2 regions of the Arthrobacter sp. GQ119 genome follow, and region 1 is predicted to be linked to the other one. Evidence: riboswitches for the same ligand, from Rfam matches in the RefSeq annotation. Region 1 holds a riboswitch; the other holds the start of a gene.
The links. Region 1 has a riboswitch for cyclic di-AMP ahead of AC6CH3_RS16840 (aggregation-promoting factor C-terminal-like domain-containing protein). Riboswitches for the same ligand answer to the same signal wherever they lie in the genome.
Positions count from the first base shown of each region.

Region 2: it holds a riboswitch for cyclic di-AMP, as region 1 does, so the genes downstream of both, AC6CH3_RS14145 (C40 family peptidase) here and AC6CH3_RS16840 (aggregation-promoting factor C-terminal-like domain-containing protein) in region 1, are expected to answer to the same signal.

Region 1 is NZ_JCAXEA010000018.1:76,653-83,586, reverse strand. Features, by position in the region: gene AC6CH3_RS16865 (nucleoside deaminase) at 1-78, opposite strand, end outside; gene AC6CH3_RS16860 (phosphatase PAP2 family protein) at 138-980, shown strand; gene upp (uracil phosphoribosyltransferase) at 993-1,628, shown strand; gene AC6CH3_RS16850 (VOC family protein) at 1,689-2,066, shown strand; gene AC6CH3_RS16845 (HAD-IA family hydrolase) at 2,103-2,783, shown strand; gene AC6CH3_RS16840 (aggregation-promoting factor C-terminal-like domain-containing protein) at 2,936-3,760, opposite strand; cyclic di-AMP (ydaO/yuaA leader) riboswitch at 3,766-3,928, opposite strand; gene AC6CH3_RS16835 (HAMP domain-containing sensor histidine kinase) at 4,023-5,585, opposite strand; gene AC6CH3_RS16830 (response regulator transcription factor) at 5,589-6,329, opposite strand.
Region 2 is NZ_JCAXEA010000014.1:87,454-94,387, forward strand. Features, by position in the region: gene AC6CH3_RS14120 (molybdopterin molybdotransferase MoeA) at 1-1,267, opposite strand, end outside; gene AC6CH3_RS14125 (DUF6457 domain-containing protein) at 1,264-1,614, opposite strand; gene mobA (molybdenum cofactor guanylyltransferase) at 1,648-2,250, opposite strand; gene AC6CH3_RS14135 (HNH endonuclease) at 2,274-2,774, opposite strand; gene AC6CH3_RS14140 (NlpC/P60 family protein) at 2,997-3,776, opposite strand; gene AC6CH3_RS14145 (C40 family peptidase) at 3,876-4,550, opposite strand; cyclic di-AMP (ydaO/yuaA leader) riboswitch at 4,621-4,790, opposite strand; gene AC6CH3_RS14150 (M23 family metallopeptidase) at 4,929-5,753, opposite strand; cyclic di-AMP (ydaO/yuaA leader) riboswitch at 5,758-5,967, opposite strand; gene AC6CH3_RS14155 (iron-dependent transcriptional repressor DtxR) at 6,137-6,832, opposite strand.

The DNA.
Region 1 (6,934 bases):
CTCGGTGGCCAGCGCTCGCCGGGCTTCTTCGAGGGCAAGGCCCATCCATTCGAGGTGTTGCGGATCTGCCGGTGCCATGGCTCAATGATAGTTTCGAAGGGTACTTAGCTTCGGACAGCGCGTTACCGGGAGAGATGATGAAATCCCTGCATGATCGGTTTGGCCGGTGGCTCGGCCCGTACGCGGCGCTGTGGATCACACTCATAGTGGGCGGCTTCCTGGTCATCTCCCTTGCGCTGCTTGGGGCCGAGGTGTACGAGAGTGTTGTAGCCAAAGACGGCGTTGCCGGCCTGGACCAGCCGACCCTTGAGATCGCCAAGCAATACCGAAACCCCGGCCTGGATGCCGCGGTGACGGCGTTCACCAACATAGGCGGCGGCATCGGCATGCCCATTCTGGCCAGCATCCTCGTTGCCTGGCTGACCTATGTCAGCCGGAGCTGGCGGCCCCTCATCCTTGTGGGTGGGGCGGCGGCAGTATCAATCACAGCCACCACTGTGGGCAAGACGCTCATGGGCCGGGTCCGCCCGGAACATATCGACGCCGTTCCGCCGTTCGAGTTTTCGCCCTCGTTCCCCAGCGGACACACCCTAAACACCACGGTGGTGATTGGCGTGGTGGTATACCTGATGTGCCTGCAGACGTACAGGAACCTGGTCCGGGCGGCATTCATCACGGTGGGCATGCTGTTCATCATCGCCATGGGCCTGAGCCGGGTGTTCCTGGGCCACCACTGGATGACCGATGTGATGGCGGCGTGGCTGCTCGGCTTCGCGTGGGTGGGCATGGTGATCCTGGCACACCGGCTGTTCCACATCATCCGGCGCCGTGAGCATGCAGGTCCCGCTCCCACCTTCGAGCACCCGGCCCACATGCCAAATAAGGAGTCCTCTGACATAGGCGAATCCGAAGCGGAGAAAGGCTCCGACGGCACTGCCGCAAGGGGCGGAAGCCACGGCGGGGGGCCGCCCTCCGGGTGATAGTTTTGACCCATGCGAACTCTCGTCGTGGACCACCCGCTGGTCGCCCACAAACTCACCGTCCTGCGGGATAAGAACACACCGTCCCCCGTTTTCCGCCAGCTGGCCGAGGAGCTCGTCACCCTCCTCGCCTATGAGGCAACCCGAGACGTCCGCACCGAGCCTGTCACCATCGAGACCCCGATCGCCACCACCGTCGGCACCGCATTCACCAAGCCCACACCGCTGGTTGTACCGATTCTCCGGGCGGGACTGGGCATGCTCGAAGGGATGACCAAACTGGTCCCCACCGCCGAGGTCGGTTTCCTCGGCATGGCCCGCGACGAGGAAACCCTCGATATCATCACCTACGCCGAGCGGCTGCCGGAAAACCTCACGGACCGGCAGATCTTCGTTTTGGACCCGATGCTCGCCACCGGGGGCACGCTGCGGGAGGCCATCAAGTTCCTCTTCAAACGCGGAGCTTCCGACGTCACGTGCATCTGCCTGCTGGCCGCCCCTGAGGGCCTGGCCAAACTCGAGGAAGAACTCTCCGACGCCAACGTCACCATCGTCCTCGCTTCGATTGACGAGAAACTGAACGAGAAGTCCTACATCGTGCCCGGCCTGGGCGACGCCGGTGACCGCCTGTACGGCATCGCCCACTGACTTCGGCTACCTTGCCCGGACCCTTCCGGATGGTTCTGCCGCCGGGATAGCCTGTGCACCATGGACTGGAAACTTGAACTCATCTTTGTCCCGGTGTCCGATGTGGACCGAGCCAAGGACTTCTACGTCAACAAGGTCGGCTTCAACGCCGATTACGACGAGAGGCCCATGGACGGTCTCCGTTTCGTCCAGCTCACCCCTCCGGGTTCCGGCTGCTCGATTGCCATCGGCGAGGGCCTCAACGAGGCTCCTCCCGGTACAGCACCCGGCCTCCAGCTTGTGGTCAGCGACATCCACAAAGCCCACGATCAGCTGAAGGCCAACGGCGTGGACGTCAGCGACGTCGATGTGCAGGACTGGGGCCACTTTGTCTACTTTGCCGATCCCGACGGCAACAAGTGGGCGGTGCAGTACATGGCCCACCGGCCGAACGGCTAAACGTCCTCCCTGCCCTCCATGAGGCAGGATGGATCCATGAACCTTCCTGCCGAATCCGTCTCCACTGCCCTGGTTGCCCGTGCCGTCCTCTTTGACATGGACGGCACATTGGTTGATTCCACGGCGGTGGTGGAACAGGTGTGGGGTGAGTTCGCCGCGCGCTACGGTCTGGACATTGCAGAGATCCTGCGGACTTCCCACGGCGTGCAGGCACGGGACACCGTGCGGCGGTTTGCCCCCGTCGGCGCGGATGTTGCTGCACTCACCGCTGAGCTCGGTGCGATGGAGCGCGTTCGGACCGAAGGCATTGTCGCCTTGCCCGGGGCTGCCGAACTCCTGCGCGCCTTGCCTGCCGACGCAGTGGCATTGGTGACGTCAGCCGACCGGGTGCTGGCGAACGTCCGCATGGGCGCAGCGGGTCTGCCCATGCCTGGCACGGCCGTCACGGCGGACCTTGTCACCCACGGCAAACCGCATCCCGAGGGATACCTGCGCGCCGCCGAGCTGCTGGGCGTGGAGCCTGCGGACGCCGTGGTCTTCGAGGACGCGCCGGCCGGGATCGCTGCAGGCCTGGCGGCCGGAATCCGGACGGTGGCGGTGGGCCCGAATACCGGCGTCGTGCCCGACGGCGTGCCGCACATCCCGGACTACTCCGCTGTCACAGCCTCGGTGGAAGCCGACGAGGATGGACGCCGGATCATTTCCTTCCTGCTCTGACTCCTTACTGCTCTGACGCATTTCTGCACCACTTTCCCGCCGGCAGCATGTTGCACCGACGCCGAAGGGCCCCGGATCACGTGGATCCCGGGGCCCTTCGGACGCTCAAAACGGTGCAGAAATGCCTGCCGCGCTCTCAGACTGGTGCCGGTTTAGTACCAGTTGTTGGCGTAGTGAAAGTTCAGTGCAGCGCAGGGGGAGCCGTAGCGCTCCTTGACGTAGCCAAGGCCCCAGTTGATCTGCGTGCGGTAGTTGGTGCGGTAGTCCGCTCCGGCACTCGCCATTTTCTCGGCGGGCAGGGACTGCACCACGCCATACGCACCGCTGCTGGGGTTCGTCGCAGTGGTCCGCCACTCAGACTCCTTGGTCCAGAGCGTCTTGAGGCACTGCATCTGGTCCGCCGCCCAGCCGTACGAGGACAGCTTGCTGGCGGCATAGGCCTGCGCGCCGGCGGGGTCGTTCACTGCCACAGGGGCCGCGGGCTTGGGTGCCGGGGCCACCTTGGCCGGGGCGGCCTTTACGGCCGGAGCGACGGCCTTCGGCTTGGCGGCAGCGGCCTTGGCGGGCGCCGGTTTGGCGGCGGCCTTGGGGGCGGCCTTCACCGCGGGTGCAGCCTTGGGCGGCGCCGGTTTGGCAACGGACTGGGGTGCCACCGGGGCAGCCGTGGGGCTGGGCAGGGCGGAGATCAGCGTCTTGTCGAAGTTCAGCGTCGGCGGGGCCTCAGTTGTTGCCGATGCCGCCTCGGGCGCTGCCGCGGGGGTGGCGTGCTCGGCCGCCTGGCCGGCAGCGCCGACGCCGATCAGGACGGCGCAGGCTGTGGTCACAACGGCTGCGCGGCGGCCGAACGACGGGATGTTCGCGGTGAGACGGCCCCAGGCTGATGCGGGACGGGCGGGCTCGGCGCGGTGGCGTGAAATCTTCTGCCGGGACTGTTTTGGATCGCGTTCAGGGCGCGTTGGTACCTTGAATTCAGACATGGTGGATTGCCTCTCAACACCTGCGGAGTTAGCTGTCGGGTTCGGATGAGGTCATCCGGCCGCACGGAAACACACGTGTCGGCTTCACCCCAAGGGCTGATGCGGATTGCCCGGGACTCTGGTTCCCCCGCCTCTGCCTGGTCAAGCGGAATCCGGGAAGCGGCAGAGCTGGGCGTCCATCCGGATATGCGGCCCAGATGATGGCCGCACCTCATCGACCGTACAGGAGGCTGGCGCTTAAGTCACATTTAGGTAACGGACATCACGACGTCGGCGCGTCACCTTGCGCGGACGGCCGCACGGGCAGGGTGACGGTGAATTCGGTCCGGCCGGGGCGCGACGCGACCTCCACGGCGCCACCGTGGGCTTTGATGATGGACTGGACGATTGACAGGCCCAGGCCGCTGGTTCCCTCGCCGGCGGGGACAGCGCCGGCGGGGACCACACCGTCGGGGACAGCGCCTGCGGGGACCCGGACGGCGCGGGACGCGTCTGCGCGGGCGAAGCGGGCGAAAACCCGGTCCACGAATTCCGGCGGGATGCCTTCGCCGTCGTCGATCACGGTGATAACTGCAGTCCCGTCCGCGGCCGTCCTGACGCGGGTGACCACTGTGGTGCCAGGACCAGTGTGCTTGCGGGCATTCGACAGCAGGTTGACCAGCACCTGGTGCAGCTGGGAGGCATCGCCGCGCACCACCACCGGCTCGTCGGGCAGTTCGAGATGCCAGCTGCGGTCCGGAGCCATGACCTTTTCATCGCTCACTGTTTCGATCACCAGCTGGGTCAGGTCCACGTCCCCGAGCTTGAGCGGCTGTCCCTCGTCGAGCCTGGCGAGCAGCAGCAGGTCCTCCACCAGCGTGCTCATCCGCTCAGACTGGCTTTGTACCCGGGCGAGGGACCGCTGGCCGTTCGGGGTGAAGGTCTCGGTCATGCGCATCAGCTCTGTGTAGCCGCGGATGGCGGTGAGCGGCGTGCGGAGCTCGTGTGAAGCGTCGGCCACGAACTGGCGGAACTTCATTTCGCTCTGCTGCCGCGCCTCAAGCGCGTTGGACACGTTGTCCAGCATGAGGTTGAGCGCGTGCCCCACGCTTCCCACTTCCGTTCCGGGATGGGCGTTCGACGGCGGAACGCGGACTGCCAGTGCAACCTCGCCGGCATCGAGGGGCAGGCGTGAAACCTGCGTGGCAACCTCGGACAGCTGTTCGAGGGGCTTCATGGTGCGGCGGATGATCACTGTTCCGGCAAGCCCGATAAGCACAAGGCCGCCGAGCGACACGATGCTGATGGTCCAGATGAGGGAGGTCAGGGTGTTCTGCTTGTCGGCCAGGGGGAGGCCTGTGACCATGACATCCCCGTAGGGGCTCTGGTCGGCGACCAGTCGGTACGCCCCGGTGGACAGCGTCCGGTCGGCAGGGACCCCGCCGGGGGCGAGGCCCAGGAGAACCTCGTTGTCAGCGGCTGAGACTGAGGCCCGCGTGCCCTCCTTGGTGAGGAATCCCGCGCTCCAAACCTGTCCGTTTTCAATCCGGCCAACGAGCGTGCCCGGTCCCAAGCCTTTCGCATCCAACGGATCGGGCCTCTTCCCCTGCGCCCCGAGGGGCGGCCGCCCGAAAACACTGGCACGCTCTGATGCGCCGGTGAGCCGCTCGTCCAGCTGGCGCGTGAGGAAGGCGTCCATGGAGGCATAGCTGAACAGTCCGACCGCGGCGCAGATGGCCACGAGCAGGACCATGGCTACGAGTACCAGGCGGGTGCGGAGATGCCACGTTCCGGGGTTCAGCCAGCGGCGCTGTTGGCTCCGGGTGGCGCCGGTGGGCTTTGCCACGGCCTAGTCTGCCGGTTTGATGACGTAGCCCGCGCCGCGGACCGTGTGGATCATGGGCGGGTGGACGGCGTCCACCTTTCTGCGGAGGTAGGAAATGTAGAGCTTCACGATGTTGGCTTGGCCGCCGAAGTCGTAATTCCACACGCGGTCCAGGATCTGGGCTTTGCTCACCACGCGCTTCGGGTTTTCCATGAGATACCGCAGCAGCTCAAACTGCGTGGCCGTGAGCTGCAGTTCGTCCCCGGCCCGGGTGACCTCGCGGGTATCCAGATTCAGGACCAGGTCTCCCACGACGAGTTCGGAAGTGTCCATGGCTGCTACGCCGGAGCGCTGCACCAGGCGGTGGAGGCGCAGCAGGACTTCCTCCATGCTGAAAGGCTTGGTCACGTAGTCGTCCCCTCCGGCGGCGAGGCCCAGGATCCGGTCCTGCACCGCGTCCTTGGCAGTGAGGAAAAGCGCCGGCACCTCCGGTGCGAACGAGCGGATCCTGCCGAGGAGCTCAACGCCGTCGAACCCGGGGAGCATGACATCGAGCACCAGGACGTCGGGGCGGAATTCCTTCGCGAGCCTGACCGCCTCCGGGCCGTCCGCGGCCACGGCGACGGACCAGCCCGCCATCCGCAGGCCCATGCTCATGAGTTCGGAGAGGCTGGGCTCGTCATCAACCACGAGGGCACGGATGGGGGAGCCGTCCGGGTGGGTGAGCTGGGGAAGGTTGTTCGTCATGGAGTGCGAGGGAGCCATGGGACAACTCTCCGATCTGCTCGTTAGCCGGGGCTTTGGGATTCCTGTGCACCGGCTGTGAATCCAGCCTAGCGAGCCGGACTGGCCGCATGGGCCGAGCGGCGTGGTGCCGCCCGGCCCGCTTGACCGGACCGGGGAAAGAATGCCCTGCCCAAAATTTTCCGTTTGGGCCGCGTCATAGCTGGACAATTCGCGATTTGCGGCCGCGTAATTCCGGCATGTTTGAGTTGTCTGAATAATCGTCGATAAACAGGCTGTTGCGTGCAGATAATTCGGAAAAATGCTCTTTCTGAACGTTCGTTCTGGAAAAACGTCGGCAAAATCTGAAGTCGTCAAAGTTGTGATTTAGCCCACAATCGCGCGTTTCGTCTCACGATGCGGACCGACCGACCCATTGTTACTTGCAAGTTCTCATTGTTACGTTGCACACTTCCAATGTGAACAAGAACTCAACAGCACCTGCAGCCGCAGATTATTGGCCCAGCACACCCGCTGCTGTCGACATGCGCTGTTGTCGAATGCACGCCTAACTTTCCACCCCACAAAGTTTTTAGGCATTCGCCCCCAGAGCCCAGCGTCGGGCGCCCTCCCCAGAACTCATTGCG
Region 2 (6,934 bases), on a different contig from region 1:
TGTGCTGGGAGGGCGAGGCCATGCCGTAGAGGAGCCGGAACGGCATGAGTCTGGTCCGGCCGGGGTCGGCATCGATCATGGTTCCGCACGGCACCTCCTGCACGGGCGGCATGGCCCCGTTGCCCAGTGCCGCGAGGAGCGGCCCGCCGACAGTGGACAGCGCCATCATTGCCGCAAGCGGATTGCCGGGCAGTCCCAGCACGAAGCGCCCGTCCGGCAGTTCCGCAAGGACGGCCGGGTGGCCGGGGCGCATCGCCACGCCGTCGATCACCAGCCGCCCGCCGAGATCAGCCACGGCGCGCCTGAAGTGATCGGTACCGGACACACCGGTACCCCCGGTGGTGATGACGACGTCGGGAGGCAAGACTGCTGCTGACGCCTCCGCCAGGCGGGCGTCCGGCTCCGCCTCCGGCCCTTCGTCCTCCAGTGCTTCCAGCCACTCGCCGTAGCTGTCCCCTATCCTGACCTGTCCGGTACAGATGCCGCCCATCATCTCCACGACGGAAGCCAGTTGCGGGCCAAAGGTGTCACGGACCTTGCCCGCTTCGGGGAGGCCGTGCTCGACGACCTCGGAGCCCGTGAGCAGCAGCTTTACCACCGGTTTGCCAACGACCGACACATCGTCGTGGCCGGCCAGGGCGGCGAGTGCCAGATGGGCAGGATTCAGCGTGGTGCCGGCTTTGACCAGCACCTCGCCGGCAACGGCTTCTTCAGCCGCTTTGCGGATGTGCTGGCCGTTTCGCGGTTCACCCGGGCGGGCGCTGCCGCCGAGGACCAATACCGGCAGGCCATCCTCATCCTTGGACATGGCGCCGCTTTCACTGCGCAGCACCGCCTTCGCGCCCGGTGGAATGAGTCCGCCGGTCACGATGACGCTGGCCTGGTGCGGGGCGAGCCGTTGCCCGGGTTCGGCAAGGATCCAGGGACCGCTGCCGTTGACGGCCCAGCCGTCCATCGCGGACGAAGCGTAATGCGGAATGTCCTGCAGGGCGGTGATGTCCGCCGCCAATGTCCGGCCCAGGGCTTCCCGCAGCGGAACCCGGCCCGCAGGGATCGGAGCAGCGCAGTCAAAGGCGGCCTGCCGTGCTTCTTCCCAGGTGTGTGCCGCATGCGTGGCAGGCGGATCCGCGGGCTCGATTCCACTGTCCGCGGGTCCACTGTCCGCGGGCAGTGCGTCTGTGTCGTCCTCGGCCGAAGCAGCGTCCCCGGCTGGGTGGGTGGCCGGCTGGGCGGCCTCGGCTGCAGGATGTCCGGGGGCGGCGGTCATTCCCCCGGTGTCCCGCTGGAAGGCGCTACACTGCTGGCACTGCCTGCGGCCGGCGGAACCGGGTCATCCCCTGCCTCATCGGCCGAGTAGGCCTTAGACACGGAACGGGCCACGTCCATGGCCGCCTTCATCGATGTGGAGTCAGGCGCCTGGCCCGAACCTGATGCGAGCCCGGCGGCAAATCCGGCAATGAAGGTGGTCAGCGGCGCTGCGGGCCGGACCACCGAGTGCGCAGCCACCCCGGCAAGGGACAGCACCTCGTTGACATCCACCTGCACGTCTTCGAGCTCGAAGGCCCGCAGCAGTAGACGGCACCACTCCTCAAGCGTTTCGTCCTGGCTTTTCATGCCTGCCTCCAATCTCAACTGCGGCTGCGACGTTCAGCCCGGATGATTGCTGGCGTCCACTCCCAATGCGGCGGCATCGTCCCAGGTATCCACATCGTCTGTGGAGCCGGCGGGCACGGTGACAGCCTGTACGTCAAGCCTAGCAAGGAGAGCGAAAACTGACCCATGGTTCAAAGCGTTCCGCGCCGCGGCTTCTTCCACGGCGCGTTCCAGCACAGCCGCGCGGTAAAAGCCTGCCAACGGCTGGCGCCGCCCGTCGCCCGAAACTGCCATGACGCCGTCGCCATCCCGCAGCGCTGCCAGAAGGGCACGCACGGCACCAGCCACGCGGGGCATGTCACATGCCAGAACCAGAACATAGGCATCATCCCCGGGACGGGCCGGGGACTCCAGCAGGGCCAGGCCGGCCGCAACCGCGGCGGCAGGCCCTGCGAACGGCGGATCCTCCCGGCAGCTCAAAACACCGGGCGGAAGGTCGTGGGCTTCCGGGCCCACGACTACGATGCGGCGGGCACCTCGGGCGGCCGCAATCGACCGCTGCAGAAGGGTCTCCCCCTCATAGATCAGTTCGGCCTTCGGCGAACCGCCGAGCCTCGAAGAACGGCCGCCGGCCAGGATGACTGCATCGAAATACACATACCAAGCCTAGTGCGGACGGGTCAGGCGGCCGTCTCCGGAAGCAGGAAGGGATCCCATGCGGGGGTCGGCTTCTCCAGTTCCTTGATTTGCCAGATGGTGCCAACGGGAGGCGCCGGGACGAACCGCAACTTCCAGCCCATTTCGGCCGGGGTGTGATCCCCCTTGACGTTGTTGCACCGGAGGCAGGCCGCCACGAGGTTTTCCCAGGTATCCGCACCGCCCCGCGATTTCGGCTGGACGTGGTCTATGGTGTGGGCTGCCTTGCCACAGTACGCGCACCGGTGGCCGTCCCTGCGCAGTACCCCGCGCCGGCTGACTGCGGTGACCATGTTATAGCGCGGCCGGATATAACGGTTCAGGAGGATCACGGAGGGGCGTCCCATGATGTCCTTCGGCCCCACGACGGGATCGTCACCTTCAGCAACCACGCTGGCTTTTCCTGTGAGCACAAGAACCAGCGCCCGGCGGAAGGTCACAACCGCCAAGGGTTCATATCCAGCATTAAGAACGAGCGTGCGCATGCGCATACCTCTTCACGGCCGCACCCGGCAGAGGCGCGAGGGCCGGCTGCCCTCTGCATGTCCGGGCTATGGATCGACACCACAAGAGTAAACACTCTTAGCGTATATCGACGAATCGGCCTAACATTCGGCCACGGCGTGTCGGTGTTCAGCCCGGGCAGTTTTAAGACAAAAGGACCCCCGCCTCAGAGGCAGGGGTCCTTTTAAGCCTTTGCTCGTGGCTTAGCCGCCGACGCGGATGAAGACCGGGCCGGAGCCGACGTTCACGCTGAACAGAGCGGTGGTTCCGCCGTTCCAGCCACCGTGTACAGCCTGGCCGTTGCCCACGTAGACAGCGATGTGGGCCAGGCCCATGCCGCCGTTTTCGTAGTAGGCGAGGTCGCCCGGCTTGGCTTCGGCAGCGCTGACGGTGCGACCCAAGGACAGGTAACCTGCCGGCCAGCCGTGGTAGTGGACGCCCACAGCAGCCAGCGAGTTGGTGGCGAGTGCGGTGCAGTCCTGTGCGACACCCAGCTGGGCGTAGGCAGCTGCGGCAATGGAAGCTCCCTTGCCGCTTGCCGAGGACGTGTTGGCAAGAGGTGCAGCTTCCACGGTCGCCGTGGCCTGAACTGTCGGAGCAGCCTTGACGGCCGGGGCTTCCACGGCAGGCGCAGCTTCCTGGACGTTGACGACCGGCTCGGGAGCCTCAACGACGGGGGCCGGGGTGGTGGTGATCGCCGGCTTCTCGTAGGAGATGGCGATGCTGGATGCTGCCGAAATCGGCGCCGACGCCAGGGACTGGACTTCCAGGGTGGACGTGGAAGCCGAATCGCGCTGAACGTTGGTCTCTGCGGCGTTGGCGGCGATGCCGCTGGTCAGAACGAGTCCGGAGGCGGCAGCGATAACAGCAGCCTGACGGCCTACTCCGCCGGCGTTGTCGCCGACAGCCTTGGCAATGACGGACAGCGAGTTGGTCTTGGTGACCTCGGCGCGGTGGCGTGCAATGGTCGCACGTGTAGTCATGATTTCTCTCTTTCGTGTTCCACGTCCCGCTGTAGCAGGCCGCGGTTTAGCGACGCGCCGGCGTCTTGGGGGTACGCCGAATCGTCTCGAATGGGGGTTTTAGCGAAGGGTGTAGAACGAGGACGTGCCCGTGGCGGACACTGCATGCAGGATCGTGCCCTGCGAGGGGTTCAGCGCGCTGATCATCATGCCGTTGCCAACGTAGATGCCAACGTGGGCACCGCCGTTCTGCATGACCAGGTCGCCGGGAGCGGGAGTCGACGTAGGCTTCATGGCTGTCCACGCATTGACGCGCGGAATGCTGATGCCCGCCTGTGCGTAGACCCACTGGGTGAAGCCGGAGCAGTCCCAGCCGCTGGGAGTGGTGCCGCCCCAGACGTACGGGCTGCCGATGCCGGTGTAGGCGATGCCCGCAAGACCTGACGTTGCGCCCGAGCGTGCGGCGTCAACCAGTTTCCCGGCCTCGGCCGCGAGGGTATCCACGGCAGCTTCGGGGCTGGCCGTGTCGTCGCTGGACTGGGGGGCGACGGTCTCAATGACGGGGGCTGCCTCGGTGGTAACGGCAGGACGCTCGAAGGAGACGGTTGCGGTGGGCGCGGCGGTCACAGCAAGCTGTGTCGCCTGGGATCCGGACTCAGCGGAGGCGGAAACACCGATGTTGGCGTCGGATGCGTTGGCCGGCATGCCGGCGCTCAGGACGAGTCCTGAAGCGGCCGCAATGACTGCTGCCTGACGACCTACTGTGCCTGCATTGGCGCTTACTGCCTTGGACACGGAGTCCAGCGGGTTCTTACGAACCGTTTGCGCACGGTGGCGCGCAAGATTGTGGCGTGAAGACACGAAGGTAGCCTCTCCCAATGCCTACGAGGTGAGCTGTCGGATTCGGATGGGAGTCACCCGGCCGCGCCGCTTCCTGGGAAGCTTTGCGACTTAACCCCAAGGCCTTCTTGCGAAGACCAAAATTGGTTCCCCCGCCCCTGCCAGACGATGTAATGCGAACGGACCTTGAGCGGTGGCAGAGTTAGGCAATCCACTCAAGGGCGTCAACTTCGGAAAAGTTGACGCGGTTTAGACGGTACAACAGTTCGGAGGCAATGTCACATTCAGGTCACGGCGTGTAACGGGAATATGAGAGTTCTCCATCGGCTTTGCTTACAGCCAGCCTTCGGGATCAACGACTTCTCCGTTGACCATCACCTCAAAGTGGAGGTGGCAGCCGGTGGATGCGCCGGTGGTCCCGCTAAGTGCCACCGCGTCGCCCCGACTGACCTTCTGGCCAACCTGAACGCTCGATGACGACAAATGGTTATACGTGGTTTCGAGGCCGTTGCCGTGGTCGATGACAACCCTGTTGCCGCCGCCGAACTCGTGCCAGTCCGCATACGTGACCGTGCCGCTGGCCGCTGCGTACACCTCTGTCCCACACTGGGCCGCGAAGTCCTGGCCACGGTGGAACTCTCCGGCGCCGCCAGTGATAGGACTCACGCGGTATCCGAAGGGCGAGGACTTCACCATGGTCGCCAAGGGCGAGCCAAGGCTGCCGACGGAGGCCGCGCGGCTAATGCTGCCGGCGGACTGGGCGCTCAGGAGTTGCTTGAGCTTGCCGTCCGGGTCGCCGGCTGTCGCCACAGAGGTGCGGCTGAAGTCAATCTTGGCTGCCGCCTCGGCGGAGACCTCTGGCTGCGGCGTGGCGGCACCTGCGCCGGCGGAGGCACTGTGGTCGGCCGTGGCCAGGACCGGGCTCGTGGCGGGGACTGTGACCGTCAGCAGGAGGCCCGAGGCGGCAAGAGCCACCCCGACTTTCTGGCCAACTCCGCTGGCAGCGGCGAAGTCAGCGACCTGACGGAAAGGACTGCGCTGCTTCCGCGCTTGACGCTGCGCATCGCGGGGTCGCTCAGCGGCGACCGCTACGGGCGTGCGGGGCTCCGCAGCGGAGCCGGTAGCGCGGCGGCGGCCCCGGGCATTCTGCATGGTCAAGAACGGTTCCTCTCTGGGTAGCCTGCGAAGTTAGCTGTCGGATTCGGGTCAGAGAGTTGATCGACCCGGTCCGCAATGACAAGCCTTTTTTGGCACAGGGGTATCCGGAGATTCCGTCTGTGGAAGGTGGCTTGCTGCTGCGGACTTCACCCCAAGGCCGTGTTGAACGGCCAGTTGTGGTTCCTCCGCCTCTGCCAGAAGGTGTTTCGAGCGACTGATCCGCTGGCAGAGTTCGGCTCCGGATCAGGTAACGCTTTGGTATCGGCGCTGCGACTTAACTATAGGTGATTAAATCGGGCAGTAATAATTCCGTTATCTTGGTTGTGCAAAAGTGGTGGGTCGTCCTGCCAGCTGATGTCGGACAAATCTATACCGGAGGTGACTCAGGCCACCCGGACAAACACGTGCGCAGCAACTTCGGGCGGCAACTCGAGGGCGCCGTCGATGCCAGGGACGCGCACGGAAATGTACTCCCCGACCCGTTCCAGCGACACGGTCGCGCCCGGGCGGATCCCGCCCTCGTCCAGCTGTTGCAGGAGTTCGGGCTCGACCTGAATCGGTTCGGCGAGCCTGCTGACGGTCACCCGCGAGTCCGGGCCGTAACTGCCCATGGCGTCCAGCAGGTTCAGGTCGCCGTCGGTAAAGGTACCCGACGGCTCGCCGCCCAGCGCAGCCAGCCCGGGAATGGGGTTGCCATAGGGCGATTCTGTGGGGTGATTCAGCATCTCATAGATCCTGCGTTCCACGCGTTCGCTCATCACATGTTCCCACCGACACGCTTCGTCATGAACGTAGGCCCAGTCCAGGCCGATGACGTCGGCAAGCAGCCGCTCGGCCAGCCGGTGCTTGCGCATCACCTCGGTGGCGCGCTTGCGCCCTACTTCCGTCAGCTCCAGGTGCCGGTCGCCGGTAACCACCACCAGCCCGTCCCGCTCCATCCGTCCGACGGTCTGGGAGACGGTGGGACCCGAATGGCGGAGGCGCTCGGCGATGCGGGCACGCAGTGCCACGATGTTCTCTTCTTCCAGCTCCAAAATGGTCCGAAGATACATCTCCGTGGTATCGATCAGATCCGTCATTCAGCTCAGCTCCTCGAGCACAGTACTTGCGTTCTCCCACGGTACCGCGGGCCCCTCGTCTGGCGGCCCGGCATCCAGCCGCCGCGGCCCCAATCCGGCGGC